DNA from 4 places in the Paenibacillus sp. YAF4_2 genome. Region 2 is predicted to be linked to each of the others. Evidence: a T-box and tRNA genes for the amino acid it is inferred to sense, from the RefSeq annotation. Region 2 holds a T-box; the other regions hold tRNA genes.

Region 1 (4,561 bases), on a different contig from region 2:
TTGGAGTATACCGCCTGTGATATTTCTTTTCAACTAAAAGAAGGAGCCCTGTTAGGGGCCCCTCCTTTGACGGTGTGTTGATTGTTTGAGACTTTACATATCACACTTCAACGTATTGATCACTCGGGCGGAGCTGCTCACGATCCGTTAGGGCGAAACGTGTTAAGCTCGCGTTAGAAGTACTCTGCGGCACAACCCCTCGCTTCCATCGCATTAAGTGGCTAGTTAAGATCCCCCAGTAGTTCTTGCTCCAAATGGGACAATGGAACCACACCTCACTTCACACCGTCACAAGTATTATGGTCGGTTTAAGGGATTGCTATGCATGCCGCGAAAAAATTTTCGTTCATCGCTTAATCCCAATCCCTTAATGCTAATCCACAAACGTAGCAGACACGGTCTGTCTTCCGCACCATATGTTTGCAGCCTGGACATGGTTCGTGGTCTTCTCCACTTGCCGCAGTCTCCTGTTGTGTACCTTTTCCAATTAGATGATTCCGAATATCTTGTACATTCTTCGCAAGGGTTGAGTTATCGATGGCGCTTTGAATGACTTCGTGCAGGACCCAGAATAAGAAAGCACCTACCAAACATACGCCAATAATTACGAATACGATCATTATGTCACCTCGTTATTTTAAGTGCCATCCGGATGTTTTTGAGAATGGACCTGTCCGGGAATAATCCCGTCATATGTGAATCTACCCACCCAATATGTCCTGCAGTAACCTTCATACGGGCATTCTCTTCTGTTCCTGCGGATCTGACTTCGTAGAGGCTGTATTGTTCGAATACTTTCTCCGCAGTAAGACTGCGCCACTTATTCCTGCTGCATACAAAGAGCAGCTTAATAAGATCACTTCCCTCTATACATACTTATATTCCATATTGTTACATGGGGAAATAGGTGCGTCAACGTGCCGAATTGACTCGAATACAAAAAGAGATCTATACTCTACTCGTATGTTTATGATCGATTTGAATGGGAGGCAGTTAAAATGCGAATTGCAGACGGAATTGAAATGTTGGAGCTTAATTTTGGGCCGATGACAATATGTCCGACGATCCTTTGGGACAAGGATGCTTGGGTGTTAATTGATACGGGGATGCCTGGAACTGCACCAGTAATTATAGAGCTTGCCAAGCAAGCAGGTATTGGGGAACAGCCGCTTAGCACCATTATTCTGACGCATCAGGATATTGATCATATCGGGGGGCTCCCGGCGTTTGCGGCAGAAAATCCGGCACCTGTTGTTTATGCCCATGAAGGTGATAAAGCAGTAATCAACGGCAAACAGCCGATGCTGAAGGCAACACCGGAACGTATAGCTGGCTTGCTTCAGACACTTCCGGAATTGGCACGCAGCCAATTCGAAGCGATGTTCCTGCAACCGACTAGTGAGAATGTTAATCGTACTATGGCAGACGGTGAGGAGCTGCCGTTTGGCGGCGGCCTAACGGTTATTCACACGCCTGGCCATACACCGGGGCACGTCAGCCTCTATCATAAGCCGAGCAAGACACTGATTGCAGCGGATGCGATGGTTGTCGAGAACGGGGAACTGAAAGGCCCTAGAGAGGCGGTTACGCCGGATATGGCGTTGGCGCTTCAATCGCTGAAAAAGTTTAGAGACTACGATATCGAGAACATTATTTGCTATCATGGTGGACTGCTTCAAGGGGATGGAAATAAGCATATAGCAGCGTTGACGGAGCAAGTGCTTGGTTAAAGGAATAATAACGGTGTGAAAAGGCGGCCAACTGGCCGTCTTTTTCTAATTTCCATTAATGAATTTAAAAAGAACCACATAACATCATGTGGTTCTTGGAAGGTCATCTTATGGCGCGCCACGGCGGGATTCGAACCCGCGACGCATAGTTTAGGAAACTATCGCTCTATCCTGCTGAGCTACGGGCGCGCAGTATGGTTTATTTTAGCATGGGAGGCTTGGAACATGCAACGCCGTCATTTTGTCTATATTTATGTCAGAAAACTTATCAACAAATATATGAACGAGCATGAAACATCTAGACGACTCACACAAAAGATGGTAATTTAGTACTGTTGGTCTATTTCATGTCGAAACATGCCTAAAAATTGTGTTTTATTGTCGACAGGTTTTTACAAACAGTCAAAAGAAGAAAGCGTATAATAATTTTAATACCACATCCATGAATATAAGGAGCGTGCCCCAAAGCGATTATGGACAAAACAGACCTGCTTATACAATTGCAATCGCTGCGACTGAAGCTTCATGAAGTAGCAGAGGCACGCGGTAGCTTGACCGATCCTGATGTTCTGGCAATCAGTGAAGAAGCTGATCAATTAATCGTTGCTTTGCAATATATGCAGCGCAACGAAGTTGCTTGCTCTTCCCTGCGGAGAAGCGAGTAATTATTTGCGTTTATTTCTCAAATTTCTGAAGAAGTTCGTCAGCAGTGCTGCGCATTCAGCCTGCAGAATACCGCTGGTTACTTCAGTCTCATGATTAAATCGGGGCTCCTGAAGCAAGTTCATTAATGTGCCTGCACAGCCTGCTTTAGGATCCCCCGTTCCGAATACAACCCGTTTTACCCTGGACTGGACAATGGCGCCAGCGCACATTGGACAAGGCTCAAGCGTGACATATAATGTACAATCCAAGAGCCGCCAAGCGCCAAGGCGCTCGCAAGCCTCTCGAATAGCGACCATTTCGGCATGTGCAGTCGGATCATGGTTAATCTCCCGTAAGTTATAGCCCTTTCCGACAACTTCCCCGTCTTTCACTAGGATTGCGCCGATTGGTACTTCGCCTATTTGCTCTGCTTTATTGGCTTCCTCGATGGCGAGCTGCATCCAGGCTTGATCTTCTTGTTCACGAATCATATTTTCCTCCAATTAACGATAAAAATCGAACATTTTCGCATTTATTCATCGAACAGATATTCTGTTGTTAACATGTAGTGGATAAAATTGTGGATAACTTATCAAATGTCCACAAAACTACACACAAACTATTCTAGGGGTATGTGGGTAAGTTGTTGATAATGTTAATAACTTGTGAATAACATCTGCCTTACATAAAGGATGTGTTGAGCCGTGTCATTCAAATTCAAGTTCTCCATCTACATAATTATGATTGTTCTGGCGATGTTCATCCTTATCGTTATTTTGGACCAATATGCCGCTCTTCGCAATATGAATCGAGATATGGAGCGACTTATGCAGCAGGCTTCTACCCAATTATCTGCGTCATTCGAGCAGTATCCGGGCTGGTCAGAGTCACCGGAACTTCGTTCTGACCCGGATTTTGAGCCAAATGTCATGCAGCTGCTATTAAAAAAGCTTTACCCGGATCTGGAGGAAGTAACCGTCTTCCGGCCTGACTCCACAGGTGATTTGTCGGCTCAGCAGGTTGTTTATGGTACCTATAGTATCCGTGAAGCAAATGATAAGTCGTATGCCTTGCGGGCGATGGAGTCCGGCTTTGAGGTGCAGGAAATTAAGCTGGACGGCAAGGAGTATGTGAAAAGCTACTACAGCGACAAGAGCCTTGCCCCATTCGTCATTGGCATCGTCTATGATTGCGAGGAATATAACCAGATCATGAGCATGAAGCGTTGGGATGCGATTACCTATGCAGGGATCATCCTTGTATTCGTGCTGGTCAGCAGTTATTTACTGGCCGGATTTATGCTGCGTCCGCTGAATGCGATCTTATGGAAGGTCAATGAGGTATCGCTTGGCCGCTTCCAGACTGCAATCAAGGTAAGGGGCAAAGATGAATTTGGACTGCTTGCGCTGAAGATTAATGCGATGTCTCAGAATCTTAGCATCTATATGGATAAGCTGCGGCAGGCATTTGAAGATAACCGGCAGATGAAGGAATATTTGCAGTCCTTTATCGACCATACCAGCGATGCCATCCACGTGGTAGATCTGCAAGGCAAGACGATTCAAGTGAATAAGGCCTTCGAGCAGCTGTTTGGGTTTACATCGGAGGAGGTTTTCGGGGAAGAAATTGAACTTATACCCGATACACACAGGGGAGAAATGCGGCTTATTCTTAATTCTTTACAGGAGGGCAAGGTGCTTCCTGCTCAAGAGACTATCCGAATGACCAAAAGTGGTGAGGTCATCCCAGTCAGTGTTACGATATCACCGATAAGGGACACGGAGGGCGTTATTCAGGCTTTTGCAAGTATTACAAGGGATATGAGAAGCCGTAACCGGATGGAGGAGCTGCTGCGTCGTTCAGAGAAGCTGACGACCGTTGGTCAGCTGGCAGCAGGTGTTGCCCATGAGATCCGTAACCCGCTTACGACACTGCGTGGATTCCTACAGATCCAGCAGCATACCGGAAAGATGAATCAGGAGCATACCGGGCTCATGCTGTCGGAACTTGACCGGATTAACTTAATTGTCGGAGAGTTTCTTATTTTGGCGAAGCCGCAGGCGACAAGGTTTGCGACAAAGGACGTCAGGGACGTCTTCCGCAGCGTCTTATCGCTGATCGACAGCGAAGGCCATTTGCATAATGTGATATTCAATACTTCTTTTACAGAAGCAGCCTGCCTTGTC
Region 2 (4,561 bases):
CTAGGCTCTATTCACCTAAACCTATAAAACATATTTAATATATTTGTCGTATTATGTTAGAAAATGAAGAAAATAATTTTCACATCCGCCTATTTAACTCAGACTAAAGTACTATAACCTAGCATCTTACACCTGATGTTCATCCACCTTCTCATCAACTTCCCGACGCGACCACTCTTACTTCCCTTGGATATCAAGGAATCCCAGTATGTTACAGATTTCCGTGTCACCCTTCTTCACATCTACCTATCTTTGTCACATGATTCGTATGCAAGCCCATATATTAGAGTAACAACATTTGTTAAGGGGCTGGATGGCAATGAGGAGCAAAGCGCGCAAGGTAGCGATCGTTGGGGTTGGCAATGTAGGTTCAAGCTGCGCGTATTCCCTTATCAATCAGTCGATATGTGATGAAATCATGCTTATTGACCGGACGCCGGACCGCGCGATCGCACAGGCACTCGATATGACGCACGGGATGGACTTCGTACACAGCCGTACCAAAATATACACAGGCACATATGAACAATGCTCGGATATGGATGTGGTCATCCTTTGCGCTGGCGGATATCCAAAAGATGGAGGCGACCGGATGGGCATGCTGCATGCCGTCGCGGACATTTATAAACATATTATTCCGCGGATTATGGACAGTGGATTTAGCGGTATTTTTCTCGCCGCTGCTAATCCCGTTGATGTTGTCACTTATGTTGTATGGAAGCTGTCTGGGCTTCCACGCAGCTCTGTCATGGGTACCGGCACCTCCATTGATTCCGCCCGGCTCAAGACACTGCTCTGCGAGCACTTCCCTGTTGATCCGCGAAGCGTACATGGGTATGTGCTTGGTGAGCATGGGGAATCACAGTTCCCGGCCTGGTCACATGTGACGATTGGCGGGAAGCCGATTCGTGATATTTTGACCCAGCATCCGGTCAGGTTCGGTCACCTTAAGCTCGAAGAGATTGCACTACAGACCAAAAACGCCGGCTGGGAGATTTATACTCGTAAAGGCTCGACACACTATGGTATCGGGAACGCGCTTGCCTATATTACTCGCTCCATACTGTACGATGAGCACCGCATCATCGCCGTCTCCTCGGTCCTGGAGCAGGAATATAACCAGACTGGCATTGCAGCTGGCGTTCCCGCAATCATTACCCACAACGGTGTCAAAGAGATCATCGAGCTGAATTTATCACCGGAGGAAGAGCAGCAGATGACGTTCTCATGCAGTACGATTAGAAGTGCAATTGAGCAGTTGGCACTTGGATGATACAATGGTAGGCATCATTCCAAGTCTGGGAGAGTCATAATATGTCCTTAAATCAATATACCGATCTACAGCTCCAAGAAGAGATTCAGCGTGGAGGCTCCGTGCTTGTTCTATACCGCAGTACCTTCTGCACTCCTTGTCATACTATTGCAGGACAACTAGAGGCCGTCGCCCCTGCTCTTCGCGAGGAAATGACCGTTACATCGGTCAATATTGATCTTTTCCCGCAGACTGCCGCTCCGCTGGAGCTTCGTTCTGTCCCTGCCCTTGCGCTCTACAAAGATGGCCAGCCGATTACCGTTATGCGTACCTTTGTGGCCTGCCAATCGTTCATCAACATTCTTAGCAGCCGAACGAAGTAATAGATTGATTTTTCAGATAATATCCAGTATGATGCTCGTTATAACTAATATCGAGGAACGGGACAGTATCCTTATGATGTTCATGAGCAGCGAGCCGGGGTGGTGAAAGCCGGTGATGACAATTAAGGTGAAGAGGACCCGGGAGATGGCTGGCCGAACCTTACAGTAGGCCCGCCCGGTTCAGTACCGTTACAACGGCGAGATGCTTATAACGACGTGACTTCCATAGTCCCTCTATAAGCAACAAGAGTGGTACCACGGATTCAACCCCGTCTCTTTCTGAGACGGGGTTTTTATGTTTTCACAAATAAGCTGGAGGTCTTCTTATGTTAAAAGAAATGATTGCCGCATCATTAGCAAAGCATTGTTCTTTAAGCGAGCAGCAAATCTTTGAGCTCTTGGAGTTTCCGCCTAACGAACAGCTTGGCGACGTTGCCTTCCCTTGCTTTGCACTTTCCAAGACGTTGAAGCAAAGCCCCATTCTAATTGCTGAGCAGTTAAGTGAGTCTGTTCAAAGCGAGCTGTGGACTGCAGAGGCTGCCGGTCCCTATTTGAATTTTAAGTTTAACCGTGCTGAGGTTATTAAGCAGTTCGCAAATGAACACCGTGAGGAGGGTCTGCGTTTCCCCAAACTCGGGTCTGGCAAACGTGTCATTATCGACATGTCTTCTCCCAATATCGCAAAGCCATTTGGCATCGGGCATCTGCGGTCGACGATGATCGGCAACGCCCTTTATCATCTGCTAGGCAAGGTGGGCTATGAACCGGTAAACGTTAATCATCTAGGCGACTGGGGAACCCAATTTGGCAAAATGATAGCTGCTTACCTTCATTGGGGAGATCCTTCTCAGAAATCCGAAGAGCCGATTAAAGCCTATCTCGAGCTTTACGTCCGTTTCCATGAAGAAGCAAAGCTCCATCCCGAGCTGGAGGATGAGGCGCGTGAATGGTTCGTGAAGCTGGAAGCCGGTGATTCGGAGGCGCACCGCTATTGGCAAGTATTTATTGAGGACAGCCTCGCAGCGTTTAATCAGCTGTACGACCGTCTTGGGGTTTCCTTCGATCATTATCTTGGGGAAAGCTTCTATAACGATAAAATGGATGCCGTCGTTGAGCAGTTGGCACAGCTTGGGCTGCTTGAGGAAAGTGACGGTGCTCTGGTCGTCCATCTTGATGAGGAGGGACTGCCGCCATGCATCATCAAGAAATCGGATGGCTCTTCCATTTATGCGACCCGTGATCTTACAACGGCGATTTACCGGCATGAACAGATGGATGGAGACGAGTTGCTGTATGTTGTAGGTGCGGAGCAGTCGCTGCACTTCCGCCAGTTATTCCTCGTGCTGGAGCGGATGGGCTTCGATTGGGCGAAGCAATGCAAGCATATCCCGTTTGGACTAATGCTGATGGATGGGCAGAAAATGTCTACCCGCAGAGGAAAAGTGGTATTCCTCGAGGATGTATTGGATGAAGCAACAGCACATGCACTGCGCATTATCGAAGAGAAGAACCCGTCCCTCACAAGTAAAGCCGCAATAGCTGAAGCCGTTGGGGTAGGCGCCGTTATTTTTGGCGACTTACTCCATTCACGGCTGCATGAAGTGAACTTCTCACTGGAGGAAATCGTTAACTTCGAGGGCGAGACTGGGCCATACGTACAATACACCTATGCCCGGACGCAAAGCTTATTGCGTAAAGCAAGCTTGCAATCCGAAGCAGCTGGTACCGCGGCAATATCCGACTTCAGCTTCGTTTCTAGCGATTACTCCTGGCAGCTTGCCAAAGCTCTGATGCGCTACCCCGATGCCCTCACCCAAGCCGCTCAGCGGTATGAGCCCTCAGTCGTCGCTCGCTATCTAATCGAATTGGCACAGACGTTCAATCGGTTCTATCATCACGAGAAGATCATTACCGGTAACACAGCTGAACAAGTGGCGAAGCTCGCACTTGTCCAGCTGACAGCAGAGTGCCTTGAAGATGGGCTTAAGATGCTTGGACTTAAAGCTTTAAAAGAGATGTAAATCAAAAGGGGCCGGTTCGCTATAGCGAACTTGCCCCTTACTTTATTCTCCAGCCTGCTTCATCATACTCTGAGCAATCCATATGAAATCCTTCCGGGTTAGTTCGCTGCCCGTACTATCCATAATCGAATAATAGACGTTCTTCTGCTCATCGTACCAGAACAAATAGTGAGGGATATCAGCACCCTGACTGTCGTCACTCCTATAGAGAGCCTCTTGTTCTCCGATCCGGACGGTCTCCGAGGTGGCTGAAGCTGACTGAGCTACGGTTGCCTTCCCTCCATGCTCCGGATTGTCAGGACCAATTTGAGCCATTAGATTTAGTACAGTGGATCCGTTGGTAAAGCCCAAATTCACGCCAAGTGTATTCGTCCAGTCCACCTGTTCAACAACAAGCTTGTCCGTTCCCTTCATTGCGGCAGCTCGTTCCAACAACTTCTTCTGCACCTTATCATAGGCGGAATGATCCTTGTCACCGCGCATCGGCGGCCTCGGGGAAATCTGACCATGCTTGAACTCATAACCTTCCGGCAGGTAATCCGGCATCTCTAACCGCGGCCCTGATACTTGCCGTAATTTCTGTACATAATCCTCGTAAGAGCTGTAGAGAAGATTAAACTCGAACTTAATCGGATTAGCCATGTCATATCCATTCGAATTCAGCTTGTCATCATTAATATAATAAGCGAGCATTTGCCCCGGCTTCAGCAGCTTTAACACCCGCTGGCGGTATGCATCGAACTGTTCGGCTATTTCTTTTGGCAGAGGGTAGATTGGAGTTTCAGCGACTGCTTCAATAACAGTCCGGCCATTAGAATCATGAATTTGTGCATACTCCGCAGCCGCATAAGCTGTCAGCGATCCTATCAACATGACTCCACTAATAGCAGCTATAGCCGATGAAC
Region 3 (4,561 bases), on a different contig from region 2:
GACCGGAGATTATCTCCGACCGCCTTGTCCTTTATCGGACTTTCCTAAGGCATGACGCAGAACGGCTAAGTCATCATATTTATAAATTAGTGGAAAACTGGATGATAAGAAAGAGGTGAACAAGCGATGTCATTTGCGGCGCAAACGAAGAAAGAGCTGACAATGGTTGAGGCGGACACCTGCTGCGAGCGGGCTGAATTGTCTGCACTCATTCGAATGAACGGCTCCGTCAGTGTATCCAGCCGCAAAGTCGTCCTCGACATCTCAACCGAAAATGCAGCAATTGCCCGTCGGATCTATTCCTTGTTAAAAAAGCATTTTGAAGTGCATACGGAACTGCTCGTTCGTAAAAAAATGCGGCTTAAAAAAAATAATGTATACATCGTCAGAATTCCGACGAGGGTACAGGAAATACTAAGTGAGCTTCGAATTGTATCTGAGGGTTTTGTATTTAATGATGGCATTGATAAGAATATTATCAAGAAGTCTTGCTGTAAACGGTCTTATTTGCGGGGAGCATTCCTTGCGGGTGGCTCTGTCAATAATCCGGAAGGCTCGTCCTACCACCTTGAAATTTCTTCGATGTATGAAGAACATTGTGAGGCTTTGGTGGAGCTCGCGAATAAGTTTGATCTGAATGCCAGATGTATTGAGCGCAAGAAGGGCTTTGTGTTCTACATCAAAGAGGGCGAGAAAATTATTGAGTTGCTGAACATTGTGGGCGCTCACCAAGCACTGTTCAAATTCGAGGATGTACGTATTATGCGTGACATGCGTAATTCCGTTAATCGGATTGTTAACTGTGAAACGGCGAACTTGAACAAAACGATTGGTGCAGCTGTTCGACAAATCGACAACATCAGACTGCTTCAGAGGGAGATTGGGCTCAATAATTTGCCGGATAAGCTGAGAGAAGTTGCAGAAGTCAGGCTTCAGCATCCCGATATGAATCTGAAGGAAGTTGGCGAAATGCTCAAGGGCAGTGTAAGCAAATCAGGCGTTAACCATCGGCTTAGGAAGATTGATGAGCTTGCGGAAAAAATACGCAATGGCTAAACTTTTAACCTAGTGCATCAGATGGTATAATGATATAATATGAACAAAAAGTCTTATTGAAAATTATTAGTCATGTCAGGCTGAGCATGAAGCGAAATGTCCGTTTGTATGGAGGGCTGCTTGCCGGACTTATTATAGTATAGGGGGTATGGTTACCATGACAAGGCTACCGGTTGTCGTTCGTCTTAAAACAGGTCTGCACGCAAGACCTGCCGCATTATTCGTTCAAGAAGCGAACAAATTTTCCTCCGAAGTATTTGTTGAGAAAGACGACAAGAAAGTAAATGCAAAATCCATTATGGGTATTATGAGCCTTGCTATTAGCTCGGGTACAGAGATTTTCATCAGCGCAGAAGGCTCGGATGCAGAGCAGGCTGTAAACGCTTTAGTCGCTCTCGTCAGCAAAGAAGAGCTGGAGAACCAATAATAGCGAAAGACAAAAGAGCGCCCCGGTATTCATTATGAATACCGGGGCGCTCTTTTTGTATTAATTAAACTTTCTCGATAACTCTGTCGATCAAGCCGTATTCCTGTGCTTCCGCTGCACTCATGAAGTAATCGCGGTCCGTATCTTTCTCGATCCGTTCAAGCGGCTGGCCGGAACGTTCAGCAAGAATACCGTTTAGCTTATCGCGCATCTTAATAATGCGGCGAGCCCGAATCTCGATATCACTAGCTTGGCCTTCAGCGCCGCCAAGCGGCTGATGGATCATAACCTCGCTGTTCGGAAGTGCATAGCGTTTGCCTTTAGCACCGGCCGTGAGCAGGAAAGCACCCATCGAAGCAGCCATACCTACACAAATCGTCGAAACATCAGGTTTAATGTATTGCATCGTATCATAGATTGCCATGCCCGCTGTAATGGAACCACCTGGGCTATTAATGTAGAGAGAAATATCTTTTTCAGGATCATCAGCTGCCAGGAACAGCAATTGGGCGATAATGGAGTTGGCCACTACGTCGTTTACGCCTGACCCGAGGAAGATGATGCGATCCTTCAGAAGACGGGAGTAAATGTCATAAGCGCGCTCTCCGCGATTGTTCTGTTCAATAACCATAGGAACGAAATTCATATCCAACCAAGTCCCCTCCTCATAATAAAAAAGATGGTATTGCAATAATTTCATAATAGCGGATTGCTATTCAAAAGTCAAAGAAAGTCAAACTCGCTTTGAGAAAAGCTAAATCCTGTAACAAGCAAAAAAACCGCCCTCAATCAAGAGGGCGGTTTAACGTTTATGTATAGGCGATAATGATAGTTGAATGGCGCGCCCGCTAGGAATCGAACCTAGATCTCAGGCTCCGGAGGCCTACGTCATATCCATTGGACCACGGGCGCACAATGTAAAGCAACAGCAAAACTTAGTATACGCGAATCATTTGTAGAAAGCAAGATAGATGAGAAAAATAAATTTGAGCAAATCGTGAATACAAACGCTTACATCAACATTTGCTTACTTGCCATGTGAACTGTTTTTAGCTAAAATAAAGGTGGGACTTAAAGTGAGTATGCGGGACGTTTAACGTCCATCCCCTGAAAGCCCATTACGCCTATTGACGGGTGGAGTGAAAAGTAGAGGATGCGTCACATTATTGAGCTGCAGAAGCAGCTTCTCCCAGATATGCTTGACGTAATGAAGAAGCGATACTCGATATTGCGCCAAGTTATGTTGTCTGATCTCATCGGTCGTCGAACACTCGCGAATTCTTTAGGGATGACGGAACGGGTACTCCGGGCGGAGACAGACTTCCTGAAATCACAGGGCCTGCTCGATATTCATACGGCGGGAATGCGAATCAGTGAGTCAGGAAAACAACTGCTTGAACAATTGGAGCCCTTCTACAAAACGTTGTTCGGATTATCCGATCTGGAAGAGAAGATCAGAAGTCATTTCGGTTTATCGCAAGTTGTTATTGTAGCAGGCGATTCCGAGGAGTCTGAGCAAACGAAGCGAGAGCTCGGACGAGCAGCTTGCCAAGTGCTCAGCAAAGTAATGGAGCCTAACGATGTCGTAGCCGTAACTGGTGGAACGACAATTGCCCAGGTTGCCAACCACTTAACGTCAACAACGCCGCTCAAGAACAATTGGTTCGTGCCGGCAAGAGGCGGGCTTGGAGAAAGCCTTGATTATCAAGCGAATACGATTGCCTCAACGATGGCCAAGCGCACGGGTGCGAATTACCGTATGCTGCATGTGCCGGATCATCTTGGTGATGAGGCTTATGCATCCATGATGCAAGAGCCGAGTATCCGAGATATTGTTGAAGTCATTCGTAGTGCTCGAATCGTAGTGCACGGGATCGGGGACGCTATGGTGATGGCCAGACGCAGAAAGCTGAAGCCTGAGCTTGTGAATGCAATGGCAGCTGATGGCGCATTGGCGGAGGCATTTGGGTTTTATTTCGACCGTAACGGTGAGGTTGTTCACAAAATGCAAACAGTAGGATTACGACTCGATGATATTGTGAAGACTGAAGTTGTTATTGGTATTGCTGGCGGCAAAAGCAAAGCTGAAGCGATAGGTGCCATAATGAAGTTCGGGCACGATGATGTATTGATTACAGATGAAGCGGCTGCTCTTGAGTTGTCCGCCATTATCGACGCACAGCAACAATCGTTATCTTAACGATTTGCGGCAAGTCTTGCTGCAGACCGTTTTGAAATATATACCATAGTCATTTAAAAAAGCTTAGGAGGAATTTAAAATGGTTAAAATTGGTATTAACGGATTTGGCCGTATCGGCCGTAACGTGTTCCGCGCAGCGCTGAACAACCCTAATGTAGAAGTAGTAGCGGTGAATGACCTGACTGACACTAGCACTCTGGCTCACCTGCTGAAATATGATACAACTCATGGCACTCTTGATGCTACAGTTGAAGCTAAAGAAGGCGCAATCGTTGTTAACGGCAAAGAAATCAAAGTATTTGCTGAGCGTAACCCTGAGAACCTGGCATGGGGCTCCGTAGGCGCTGAAATCGTTGTTGAATCGACTGGTATCTTCACAGCTAAAGAAAAAGCTGAGCTTCACCTTAAAGGCGGCGCTAAAAAAGTTATCATCTCCGCTCCAGCAACTAACGAAGACATCACTATCGTTATGGGCGTTAACGAAGACAAGTACGATGCTGCATCGCACACTGTTATCTCGAACGCTTCTTGCACAACGAACTGTCTGGCTCCATTTGCAAAAGTGTTGAACGACAAATTCGGTATCGTAAAAGGTATGATGACTACAATTCACTCGTACACTAACGACCAATCCGTTCTGGACGTTCCTCATAAAGACCTGCGCCGTGCTCGCGCAGCTGCTGAGAACATCATTCCTTCGTCGACTGGCGCTGCTAAAGCAGTATCCCTGGTTCTGCCTGAACTGAAAGGCAAACTGAACGGCATGGCTATGCGCGTTCCTACGCCTAACGTTTCCGTAACTGACCTGGTTGCTGAACTGAAAGTTAACGTAACAGTTGAAGAAGTTAACGCAGCTCTGAAAGATGCTTCCGAAGGCG
Region 4 (4,561 bases), on a different contig from region 2:
GCTTCGTATGAGCTGGAGATCCTGGCAAACAACGAGGAGTTCAACCAGCTTCAAGTGATGTTCGAGGATTTGTCCAGCATGGATAATGCCATTACGGGTCATTTCAATTACGAATTTGGCACCCATCTATCGCAAACCGGTGACAGCCGGATGAATGGTGGATACGATGCGATCTTGCACGATATCTATTTATTTATTCACGAGCATGGGACCCCATCCACCCAGAAGCACGTTGAATCTATGGGATTATTGGATCCTGGCAGATTATAAAAATGAAACGCAAGGATAATGAGCACCGGAAGCGACGGTTTAGCGCTATGCGGGCATTATCCTTTTTTTGTAAGCTGATTGTCGGAAACTAACGGATTTTGTAACCTTTGTGATACCTTTATTGGGCGAGGAGTGGTACAATGGGAGGATAAACTAGTTTCATAGTGGAGGCATCAGGCATTGCAAAAGTTAGTGTTTTTCGTTGGTGTAGCAGGTACAGGCAAGACAACCGTTGCAAGAAAATTATCGGAGCGTATTCCGGCTGCTTTTCTTGATCGTGATACGGTAGGCGGACGATTCGTAGAGGCGATGCTGGAAATTAACGGCCTCGACAAGAACGACCGTGATTCGGACTTCTATAAACAAAACCTTCGTGATTTGGAATATGATACGACTAAGGATATTTGTATTGAGAACTTGGCTGCAGGCCAGAACGTATTTATGATTTCTCCGTTCACAGCCGAGCTTAAGAATAGAGTATGGATCGAAGAAGTTATTTCAGCTGCAGGTCTGACCAAAGATCAGGTGGACGTTAAGGTAATCGTAGTCACCCTTGAGAATATCGAACTGCAGAAAAATCGCATTATCGGGCGTCAAACGGAGCGTGATCAATGGAAATTGGACCATTGGTCGAATTTTGAGAAACGTGTAGCTTTTGTTCCTGAAATTAATTGGGATATCCCGCAATCTTCCATTCTTGTATATGATAACAGCGGTGAGATGAGCGGCGAGCAAGTGGAGACGCTTTATCAATTCGTAACAGACAAAGCAGTTACAACGGTATAAACATATAGGACGAGGCCCTGAGCAGAGGCATCGTCTTTTTTTATATAGATGAACAAAAAAACAAATTGCGCTTGGACACGCGCTTATTACGAATGATATGACGCCTAATACAACGGCATGGGGCGATATTGACCCAACTGTTTTTGTGGATGATGACGGGCAGGCTTATTTGTACTGGGGCAATGATGCTTTGTTTTATGCCAAGCTTAACAGCGACATGACTTCTCTTAACGGTTCAATTGTTTCCGTTCCTTTGACAACTGCGGCATTTGGTCCCGACTATACGATAGCTCCATGGCTTCATAAACGTAACGGGGTGTATTATCTCTCCTATGCATCCGGCTGGCCGGAATCCATCTCTTACTCAACAAGCACCAGCCCAACAGGGCCGTGGACATACAAGGGCGTCATTCAGCCTGCAATCCCTACAAGTGGGACAATACATCAAGCGATTATCGACTATAAAGGACAGTCCTACTTTATATCCCATAACGGTGCATTAGCGACGGGGGGAGATTACAGACGTTCGGTCGTCATTGAGAAGTTTACTTATAATGTGGACGGTACAATTCCGACCATTTTCCAAACCTCAACCGGGATTAACGGGGTCAAAAACAGGCTTCAGTCGTATAATTTCCCAACAAGATATATTAGACACAATAATTATGTGCTCAAGCTGGACCCGATAAGTACCGACACAGAGAAACAGGATGCTACTTCAAGATTGTTAATTAAAAGGTAAAAAAACAGCAAAAAACCCGCAAATCCTTGGGTATCAAGGTTTTGCGGGTTTTATTAATTGTCATTATGTTTGGGAAAATGGCGTCCCAGGAGGGATTCGAACCCCCGACCGCACGCTTAGAAGGCGTGTGCTCTATCCGGCTGAGCTACTGGGACACGTAAGAATGAGTATATCATGCAATTGCATGAGTTGGCAATAGGTAATTTTAAAAATTTTAGAGTGAATGAAGGGAATAGAAGCTTCATCTATGTTTACTAAAGCCCGCGAAAAAAATTCGCTTGGTAAATATAGCATAAGCCTACTCGAAAAATCAAGACTCGTGAATGCATTGTTTTTATATTAGCATGTAACGTGATATAATCTAACGCAAGCAATAGGCACGAATGAAGCGGTTTGACCGACAAGGCGGTGATACCATAACTACACCAGATAACGTTTATTTATTTCCGAAGATGCTGGATCATTATCAAATTCAGCTCACCCGGATGCTGGAATCCGAGCAATATGGCGAAGCCAAAAATTTACTCCGCTTTCTTCTGCAATGCCGCGGCGAGGATGAACGGCATTACGAAGAATGGAGAAGCCTTCTAACCTGGCTTGATATGGCGTTTCCCGGATCAGATTCCGAAGGAGCCGTTCTGCCTGGCGGCCAGGATGATGAAGGAGTCAGCGAAGAGAGCTTTCGCGAGCAGCTGCTGAATCCGCCGGAGCAGGATGAGGCATACATTAAGCAGGTGCTCTATATCATGGAGCATCATCCAATGATTGACCAGCAAATATTGGCATTGGAACGAGCAGCATACATACACTCGCCTGAGATTGATCAGGTAATGGTAGAATGGCTGACTAGCGGCAAGGCCATTCATCCTGTTGTACAGTTTAAGGCGCTGCAATGCCTACGTAAGCGGGAAATATCCGGTCAGCTGTCACTGGATCGGATGGGCGAGAGAGTAGAGCTCGACATTGAATCTACACCACTTGCACTTGATGATTTTCCAAGGCCAGTCATCCGGATTCTTGAACGAGTGGAAGCTGTGACGGAAGCAGATGATCCTACACTGCCTCATTTTGCCAAAGAATTGTGGAAAGAAAGTCTCCAATTTTTGTATGGAACCACATCCTATCAATGGATGCTCCGAGAGGATGAAGAGACAGTCGACAGCTATGCAGCGGCGCTCCATCTCACGCTGTTACTGACGGTTTACGGCTCTGCCAATGATGATGATGTCCGGGAAGCCTACGGCATAACCGAGCCATTAAGATTCAGATATGAGCAGGCTTGCAGGACACTTCGGCAGGTCGCTGCGATGCAGCAATCTACAGAAGATGATCATCAGCCTTGAAATGATGGCGCAGGTTGATTATAATAGAGTGGTTTATGAAGCGAATACTAATTGGCGTGATGCGTATTTTGGAGGGGAAAGCATAAAATGAAAGCAACTTGGGAAAAAATAGACAAGAACCTCGTATCGATCGATGTTGAGGTTGAAGCTGAGAAAGTCGCTGCAGCGCTTGATCAAGCATTTAAGAAAGTCGTACAAAAGGTAAACGTACCTGGCTTCCGTAAAGGTAAAGTGCCACGGGCAATGTTCGAATCCCGTTTCGGCGTGGAAAGCCTGTACCAGGATGCAATTGACATCCTGTTGCCTACAGCTTATGAAGAAGCAGTTAAAGTTACGGAACAACGTCCTGTTGACCGTCCTGAGATTGATGTTGAACAATTCGCTAAAGGCGAAACGTTCAAATTTAAAGCAAAAGTTATCGTTCGTCCAGAAGTTACTCTTGGCGAATACAAGGGTCTGGAAATTCCATCCTTTGAAGCTGAAGTCAGCGACGAAGAAGTAAACGCTGAACTTGAGCGTCTGCAACAACGTCATGCTGAGCTGACTGTCCTTGAAGAAGGCGCTGCAGAGCAAGGCGACATCACTGTAATCGACTTTGACGGCTATGTAGACGGCGAAGCATTCGACGGCGGTAAAGCTGAAGCTTACTCGCTTGAAATTGGTTCAGGTTCGTTCATCCCTGGCTTCGAAGATCAAGTAGTTGGTATGCAAACTGGCGATTTCAAGGATATTGAAGTAACATTCCCTGAATCGTACCATGCAGAAAACCTGGCTGGTAAACAGGCTGTATTCAAAGTGAAGCTGCATGAAATCAAACGTAAAAACCTGCCGGCTCTTGACGATGAGTTTGCTAAAGATGTCAGCGAATTCGATACGCTTGAAGAGTACAAGCAGGATCTTGTCTCCAAGCTGAAAGAAAGCAAAGAGAACGAAGCAGAACGTAACCTGCAAAATGCTGTAATCGAGAAAGCGGCTGAAGCTTCTGAAGTAGAAGTTCCAGAACCAATGATCAATACAGAAGTTGACTTCATGCTTCGCGACTTCGAGAACCGTCTTCGCATGCAAGGCATGAACATCGACCTGTACTATCAATTCTCCGGTCAAAGCGAAGCAGTTCTGCGCGACCAAATGAAGAGCGATGCTGAGAAACGCGTTCGCAACAACCTGGTTCTGAATGCAATTGCGAAAGCAGAAGGCGTTCAAGTATCCGAAGAAGACGTGAACGAAGAACTCGAATCGTTGTCGAAAGCATACAACCGCCCAGCGGCTGAACTTCGCGGCATCTTCGAGCAAAACGGTCAAATCGACAGCTTGAAAGAAGACATTGAGCTTCGTAAAACGATTGAATTCCTCGTTGAAAACAGCAAAACAGCTGAAGTAGCTGGAGCGTAATCGTCTCAAACTTTCAAATTGAATAAAT

The links. A T-box is a leader RNA that pairs with one kind of tRNA and senses whether it is charged. The one in region 2 lies ahead of argS (arginine--tRNA ligase), so its partner is inferred to be a tRNA-Arg.
Region 1: it encodes a tRNA-Arg, which carries the amino acid that the T-box ahead of argS (arginine--tRNA ligase) is inferred to sense. The anticodon was not compared.
Region 3: it encodes a tRNA-Arg, which carries the amino acid that the T-box ahead of argS (arginine--tRNA ligase) is inferred to sense. The anticodon was not compared.
Region 4: it encodes a tRNA-Arg, which carries the amino acid that the T-box ahead of argS (arginine--tRNA ligase) is inferred to sense. The anticodon was not compared.

The regions. Positions count from the first base shown of each region.
Region 1 covers NZ_JBFRCT010000018.1:40,968-45,528, reverse strand. Annotated here, with positions in the region: gene AB4Y93_RS28015 (hypothetical protein) at 354-620, opposite strand; partial or broken gene AB4Y93_RS28010 (arsenate reductase/protein-tyrosine-phosphatase family protein) at 700-852, opposite strand; gene AB4Y93_RS28005 (MBL fold metallo-hydrolase) at 999-1,730, shown strand; tRNA gene AB4Y93_RS28000 (tRNA-Arg) at 1,842-1,919, opposite strand; gene AB4Y93_RS27995 (Spo0E family sporulation regulatory protein-aspartic acid phosphatase) at 2,204-2,395, shown strand; gene tadA (tRNA adenosine(34) deaminase TadA) at 2,396-2,866, opposite strand; gene AB4Y93_RS27985 (ATP-binding protein) at 3,080-4,561, shown strand, end outside.
Region 2 covers NZ_JBFRCT010000004.1:290,995-295,555, forward strand. Annotated here, with positions in the region: gene AB4Y93_RS11735 (L-lactate dehydrogenase) at 320-1,273, shown strand; gene AB4Y93_RS11740 (thioredoxin family protein) at 1,315-1,635, shown strand; T-box leader at 1,680-1,915, shown strand; gene argS (arginine--tRNA ligase) at 1,962-3,656, shown strand; gene AB4Y93_RS11750 (hypothetical protein) at 3,699-4,561, opposite strand, start outside.
Region 3 covers NZ_JBFRCT010000020.1:24,706-29,266, forward strand. Annotated here, with positions in the region: gene AB4Y93_RS28560 (gluconeogenesis factor YvcK family protein) at 1-119, shown strand, start outside; gene whiA (DNA-binding protein WhiA) at 127-1,056, shown strand; gene AB4Y93_RS28570 (HPr family phosphocarrier protein) at 1,214-1,483, shown strand; gene clpP (ATP-dependent Clp endopeptidase proteolytic subunit ClpP) at 1,548-2,129, opposite strand; tRNA gene AB4Y93_RS28580 (tRNA-Arg) at 2,321-2,395, opposite strand; gene AB4Y93_RS28585 (sugar-binding transcriptional regulator) at 2,637-3,683, shown strand; gene gap (type I glyceraldehyde-3-phosphate dehydrogenase) at 3,763-4,561, shown strand, end outside.
Region 4 covers NZ_JBFRCT010000003.1:541,088-545,648, forward strand. Annotated here, with positions in the region: gene AB4Y93_RS09875 (hypothetical protein) at 1-270, shown strand, start outside; gene AB4Y93_RS09880 (AAA family ATPase) at 451-1,056, shown strand; gene AB4Y93_RS09885 (family 43 glycosylhydrolase) at 1,154-1,798, shown strand; tRNA gene AB4Y93_RS09890 (tRNA-Arg) at 1,877-1,953, opposite strand; gene AB4Y93_RS09895 (hypothetical protein) at 2,182-3,141, shown strand; gene tig (trigger factor) at 3,229-4,533, shown strand.